One region of the Streptomyces sp. NPDC058000 genome, then DNA from elsewhere that is predicted to be linked to it. Evidence: riboswitches for the same ligand, from Rfam matches in the RefSeq annotation. Region 1 holds a riboswitch; each other region holds the start of a gene.

Region 1 (2,264 bases):
ATGCTGCCGCCGGTCGCCAGCAGCGGCCCGGCGTCCCCGCCCTCCGTACCGCGCACCAGACCGATCACCAGATGCACCGCGGACCAGCCGTTCGCCGCGCTGATCATCGCGATCAGCGCCAGCCCCGCCCACCGGTAGAGCCGGGAGACCCGCTCGATACGGAACGGGTCGACCACCACCAGCACGAGCAACAGCGCGGTCTCCAACCCCGGCAGCAGCCACTCCGGATGGATCGCCAACCGCTCCGGCAGCCGCCACTGCAATGCCACCGCCACCGACACCGCGAGCGTCGAGGGCCAGCGGGGCTCACCGCGGGTGACCCGCCGCCAGGCCGGCCGCAGCCGCCGTCCCGCCTCCTCCACCCCCGCGACGGCAGGCGCCAACAACGCCTCGATGCGGTCCAACCGCTCGGCTTCGCTACCGGCTTTGCCCGCCTTGCCGGGCTCGGGGTCCTGGGACATGCGGCTCATGCTCACCCGAGGTCGGCGCGGTGTCCAGCAGCTGAGCCCGGACGACGGGACGAACCCGCCGCGGAGTTAAGAGTCGGTCAAAAACTTGCAGACTTGCGCAAGTGTCTCCCGACAGGGTCTACACTTCTAGAGGTTTACGACAGCGGTCACCTCGTTCGGTGAGGCGTCGTCATGGACACAGGCCACTGATCCCACCCGTCGAGAGACGCTCCGGATCAGGACAGGTCTCCCCGGCCCAAGGGGTGACTCCAAGTGGCTGCCCCGCACGGGGCTACGCCGTGACGTGCCAAAGCTCTGACGAGTGGGGGTGAACCAGTCGATGGCGACTGGTCCGCTCCTTGCCGGATCGACGACGGCGCACCCTACGCGCCCCGACCGGAAGGAGGCGAGAGACATGGATTGCAGTAGTCCGGGCCATCATCGGCCCCCCTTCCGCCTGCCCTCGCATTCTTCCGGCACGCGGTAACCATCTTCCCTGCGCGGCCTCCCCGCCGCACCACGCCCCCGTACGGCCCACCGCCGACACGGGTCGTCGTGCTGCGCGCCCGCGCAGGGAAGATGGCTGCCCCGCGCCCCCAACACCTCCCCCGCTCGGGGGACTTGGGAGGTCGCCATGACCGAGACCACCGTCCGTTCCACGGTCCCCGCCCCGCACCCCACCGCCGTGCTCGACGACGCGCACACCGGTGACATCCGCGGCGCACTCGGCACCATCAGGCACGACGACACCGCCCCGCGCCGGGGCCTGTCCGCCAAGCTCAAGACCCTGCTGGCCGTCGTCGGCCCCGGCCTGATCGTGATGGTCGGCGACAACGACGCCGGCGCCTTCACCACCTACGGCCAGGCCGGCCAGAACTACGGCACCCACCTGCTGTGGACCCTGCTCCTGCTCGTCCCGGTCCTCTACGTCAACCAGGAGATGGTGCTCCGGCTCGGCGCCGTCACCGGCGTGGGGCACGCCCGGCTCATCCTGGAACGGTTCGGGAAGTTCTGGGGCGCGTTCTCGGTCATCGACCTGTTCCTGCTCAACGCGCTGACGCTGGTGACGGAGTTCATCGGCATCACCCTCGCCGCCGGATACCTGGGGCTGCCCAAGGTCGGCGCGGTGCTGCTGGCCGCCGCCGTGATCATCGCCTCCGCCTTCACCGGGTCGTTCCGCCGGTTCGAGCGGATCGCCATCGCGCTGTGCGCGGCGTCGCTGCTGCTCGTCCCGCTCTACTTCCTGGTCCACCCGTCCACCGGGCAGATGGCCCACGACTTCGTCGTCCCGCACCTCCCCGACGGACCCGGTGGACTGTCGTCCGTGATGCTGCTGATCATCGGCATCGTCGGCACCACCGTCGCCCCGTGGCAGCTCTTCTTCCAGCAGTCCTACGTCATCGACAAGCGGATCACCCCGCGCTTCATGGGCTACGAGAAGGCCGACCTGTGGATCGGCATCGCCATCGTGGTGCTCGGCGCCGCCGCCCTGATGGGCTGCACCGCCGCCGCCTTCGCCGGCACCCAGGGCGTCGGCGCCTTCACCGACACCGCCGGCATCGCACACGGCCTGGCCGCACACGCCGGCAAGCTCGCCGGAGTGCTGTTCGCCATCGCCCTGCTGGACGCCTCGATCATCGGCGCCTTCGCGGTGTCCCTGTCCACCGCCTACGCCATCGGCGACGTCTTCGGCATCCGGCACTCCCTGCACCGCGGCGTCGGCGGCGCCAAGGGCTTCTACGCCGTCTACGCGGGCCTGGTCGCCGCGGCCGCCGCGATCGTGCTGATCCCCGGCTCGCCGCTGGGCCTGCTCAC
Region 2 (2,264 bases), on a different contig from region 1:
GCCGATCGCGTACGCGGTGGACAGCGACACCGCGAACGCGCCGATGATCGAGGCGTCCAGCAGGGCGATCGCGAAGAGGACACCGGCGACCTTGCCGGCCTTGGCCGAGATGCCGGTGATCAGGCCCGAGGTGTCGGTGAAGTTCCCGAACCCCTTCGTCCCGGCGAACGCGGCGGCGACCAGGCCCATCAGGGCGGCCGCGCCGACGATCACGACCGCGATGCCGATCCACAGGTCGACCTTCTCGTACTTCATGAAGCGCGGGGTGATGCGCTTGTCGATGACGTACGACTGCTGGAAGAACAGCTGCCAGGGTGCCACCGTGGTGCCCACGATGCCGATGATCAGCAGCATCACGGTCGCCAGCTCGCCACTGCCGCCGGGGATGACCGGGACCACGAAGTCGTGCGCCATCTGCGACGTCTTGGGGTGGAGCATGAAGTAGAGCGGGACCAGGAGCAGCGAGGCGGCGCACAGCGCGACGGCGATCCGCTCGAAGCGGCGGAAGGAGCCGGTGAACGCGGAGGCGATGATGATCGCGGCGGCCAGGATCACCGAGGCGGCCTTCGGCAGCCCCAGATAGTCGGCGGCCATCGTGATGCCGATGAACTCCGTCACCAGCGTTAGCGCGTTGAGCAGAAACAGGTCGATGACGGAGAAGGCTCCCCAGAACTTCCCGAACCGCTCCAGGATCAGCCGCGCGTGCCCCACCCCGGTCACGGCGCCGAGGCGCAGCACCATCTCCTGGTTCACGTACAGAACGGGAATCAGCAGGAGCAGGGTCCACAGCAGCTGCGTGCCGTAGTTCTGCCCGGCCTGGCCGTACGTGGCGAAGGCTCCGGCGTCGTTGTCGCCGACCATCACGATCAGGCCAGGGCCGACTATCGCCAGCAGCGTCTTGAGCTTGGCGGACAGGCCCCGGCGCTCGCCGGTGTCGTCGTGTCGGATGGTGCCGAGCGCACCGCGGATGTCGCCCACGTGCGCGTCGTCGAGGACTGCGCTGCGCGGCGCCGGAATGGTCTTGTCGTTGATCAGGCTGGTCATGGCGGGCCTCCCAATCCCCCCGATGGGGAGAGGCGTTGAGGGCGCGCGGCAGTCATCCCCCCTGCGAGCGCGCAGCCCGGCCGCCCGGGACGGCGAAGGCCGTACGGGTGCCTGGGACGAGGATGCGAGTGCGCGCGGGAGAGGTGGTTACCGCGTACCGGAGGTCGAGAAAGACATAAGAATCCGGATGACGGGCCTACTGTGGCCCGGACTACTGCAACTGCAGTCCATGTCTCTCGCCTCCTCCCGGCCGGAGCGCACGCGGGCGCTGGACGACGCGGCAAGGAGCAGACCGGTCCCGATGACCGGTTCACCCCAACTCGTCAGAGCTTTGGCACTGCACGGCGTATTCCACCTGTGGGGGAAGCCACTTGGGGTCACCCCTTAGGCCGGGGAGACCTGTCCTGAACCTGGGCGTCTCTCGACGTCGTGGGGTCAGTGGCCTGTGTCCGTGCAGACGCCTCACCGAACGAGGTGCCTTCTTCAAACCTCCAGAAGCATAACGGCATAGTTGCGAGATCACGCAACTGCTTGGCGAAGTCTTGACACACCTCGTGACTGGACCGTGCTCCCCGGCCGCGGTCGGCTTCTCCTGTCGGGCGACGCGAGAACGTCAGTGGGTTCCGACATCTGATGTCAGTACTTCCGACGTGGGGTGTGTCAGTAGGCAGGCGGGGGCACTTCGGCGTCGAGGGCGCGAAGTCCGTACCGGACGTCGTCGGCGAGGACCGCGATGTCGTCGTCGATGGGACGTCGCCCGGGAACTGCCGTCGCAGCCAGCCCGCGATCTGCTCGGGCGACCGGCACAGGGCCGGTTCGGCCTCCACCAGCGCCCGCAGAGCGGGCTGTTGGGGCAGCTTGGCCTGCTTGGGGCGGCGCCCACGCGTGTAGGCGGCCGCGTCTGCGGGCGCAGCCCGGTAGTGGTCCCGGCCTCCGTTGCACGCGATCTCGCGGAGACGGTCGAGGGCGATCTGCCCAGTCGCTTGGCCGGCCGCCGGGCCGATTCACCGGCTGCGATACCCCCGGGATATCTCCTCGCGTTCACCGCCGGTCAAATGTCGTATCGGCCGCTGCTGCGGAGCCCGGCGGACGCTGCCGCTCTGGTACCGAAACTGGCGGACATGGTGCATCGGCGCCCCGAGCGCCCGACCCATCAAGCTGAAGGAATCCCCCTCGCGCCAGCGTCTCCAGATCTCATCCTGCTGGGCCGGCGAAAACCC
Region 3 (2,264 bases), on a different contig from region 1:
GCCGCGGCGGCGACCAGGCCGGCGTAGACGGCGTAGAAGCCCTTGGCTCCCTTGATCCCGCGGTGCAGGGAGTGCTTCATGCCGAAGACGTCGCCGATGGCGTAGGCGGTGGACAGCGAGACGGCGAACGCGCCGATGATCGAGGCATCCAGCAGGGCGATCGCGAAGAGGACGCCGGCGACCTTGCCGGCCTTGGCCGAGATGCCGGTGATCAGGCCCGCGGTGTCGGTGAAGTTCCCGAAGCCCTTGGTGCCGGCGAAGGCGGCGGCGACCAGGCCCATCATGGCGGCTGCGCCGATGACGACGATGGCGATGCCGATCCACAGGTCGGCCTTCTCGTACTTCATGAAGCGCGGGGTGATGCGCTTGTCGATGACGTACGACTGCTGGAAGAACAGCTGCCAGGGCGCAACCGTGGTGCCCACGATGCCGATGATCAGCATCATGACGGTGGCCAGCTCACCGCTGCCGCCGGGGATGACCGGGACCACGAAGTCGTGGGCCATCTGCGAGGTCTTGGGGTGGAGCATGAAGTAGAGGGGGACCAGGAGCAGCGAGGCGGCGCACAGGGCGACGGCGATGCGCTCGAAGCGGCGGAAGGAGCCGGTGAAGGCGGAGGCGATGATGATGGCGGCGGCCAGGATCACCGAGGCGACCTTCGGCAGGCCCAGATGGTCGGCGGCCATCGTGATCCCGATGAACTCGGTGACCAGGGTCAGTGCGTTGAGCAGGAACAGGTCGATGACACTGAACGCGCCCCAGAACTTCCCGAACCGCTCCAGGATGAGGCGGGCGTGGCCGACGCCGGTGACGGCGCCGAGGCGGAGCACCATCTCCTGGTTGACGTACAGGACGGGGATCAGCAGTAGCAGGGTCCACAGCAGCTGGGTGCTGTAGTTCTGACCGGCCTGGCCGTAGGTGGCGAAGGCGCCGGCGTCGTTGTCGCCGACCATCACGATCAGGCCGGGCCCGACTATCGCGAGCAGCGTCTTGAACTTCGCGGACAGGCCCCGGCGCTCGCCAGTGTCGTCCTGCTTGATGGTGCCGAGCGCACCGCGGATGTCGCCCACGTGCGCGTCGTCAAGGACTGCGCTGCGCGGTGCGGGAGCGGTGGGGTGGGTGAGCGTCGTTTCGGTCATGACAGACCTCCCGTTCCCCCGAAGGGGGAGGTTTCGGGCATGCCTGGGCACCACACACGCTGCACGCGCAGGCCAGCGGCCCGGGACGGCGTCAGGCCGCACGGGTGCTGGGCGCTAGAACAGGGACGCGAGTACGCGCAGAAGGTGGTTACCGCATGCCGGGACAGGGCGAGAACAGGCGGAGGCGGGGCCTACTGTGGCCCGGACTACTGGGACCGCAATCCATGAACTCTCGCCTCCTCCCGGCCGGGGCGCGTGATCGCGCCAAACGACTCGGCAAAGAGCAGACCGGCCCGCATGACCGGTTCACCCCAACTCGTCAGAGCTTTGGCACTGCACGGCGTAATCCTGTGGGGCAGCCACTTGGGATCACCCCTTAAGTCGGGGAGATCTGTCCTGAACCTGGGCGTCTCTCGACGTCGTGGGGTCAGTGGCCTGTGTCCGTGCAGACGCCTCACCGAACGAGGTGCCTTGTTTCAAACCTCGACGAGTCTGGCTCATACTTGCGCATCATCGCAACTGCTTGACTCGTTCTTGACTTGTTGTTCCCCGGTGCGACACCTTTCACGGGGCCGTTCCGGCTGGGGGCGGTGCAGCACGGAACCGATGGTCCGCGCCGGAAAGCCTTCGAGGTCTTGGAGATCGCGCCCGGGATAACTCTTGCAGTGGAGGGGATCCACCGTGCCGGATCTCTACCGCGCCTACGACGACCGTAGGCGGGCTAGTCTGCGGCGCTGGTGACGGTGTCGCGGCGGGCGGCCGAGGCCGGTTCCCTCGTGTGGCAATCCCCATAGACGCTCGCTCGGTTGCGCGATCTTGCAACTAACGTGGAGCCCAATGCGTCCCACCCGTTATCGACATATCGCCGGATGAACCTGACCGGACGGACTGGGCACATGCAAGAGCAGCAAGCCGGAGCGACGGACAGCGGCCGGGGACAAGGTCAGCAGCCCGCACGTCACTCCTGGGGGGCGTCGTCGCCCGCCACGACGTACCGTGCTTCTCCGGCGGAGATAGAACCCAGGCGCTCCGGACGCCGAGGGTGTCTGGTGGGCCTGACGCTCGGAGTCGTACTCGTAGTCGCCGTCGCCCTCGGTGTCGTCTGGTGGCTGACCCGGCCGCCCG

The links. A riboswitch is a leader RNA that binds a small molecule or an ion and turns the genes downstream of it on or off. The one in region 1 is predicted to bind magnesium.
Region 2: it holds a riboswitch for magnesium, as region 1 does, so the genes downstream of both, ACFVT2_RS21440 (NRAMP family divalent metal transporter) here and ACFVT2_RS05755 (NRAMP family divalent metal transporter) in region 1, are expected to answer to the same signal.
Region 3: it holds a riboswitch for magnesium, as region 1 does, so the genes downstream of both, ACFVT2_RS08755 (NRAMP family divalent metal transporter) here and ACFVT2_RS05755 (NRAMP family divalent metal transporter) in region 1, are expected to answer to the same signal.

The regions. Positions count from the first base shown of each region.
Region 1 is NZ_JBHVQS010000003.1:209,089-211,352, reverse strand. It holds gene ACFVT2_RS05760 (hypothetical protein) at 1-461, opposite strand, end outside; M-box (ykoK) riboswitch at 614-784, shown strand; gene ACFVT2_RS05755 (NRAMP family divalent metal transporter) at 1,084-2,264, shown strand, end outside.
Region 2 is NZ_JBHVQS010000021.1:68,537-70,800, forward strand. It holds gene ACFVT2_RS21440 (NRAMP family divalent metal transporter) at 1-1,044, opposite strand, end outside; M-box (ykoK) riboswitch at 1,352-1,525, opposite strand.
Region 3 is NZ_JBHVQS010000006.1:10,837-13,100, forward strand. It holds gene ACFVT2_RS08755 (NRAMP family divalent metal transporter) at 1-1,139, opposite strand, end outside; M-box (ykoK) riboswitch at 1,443-1,612, opposite strand; gene ACFVT2_RS08760 (lytic transglycosylase domain-containing protein) at 2,189-2,264, shown strand, end outside.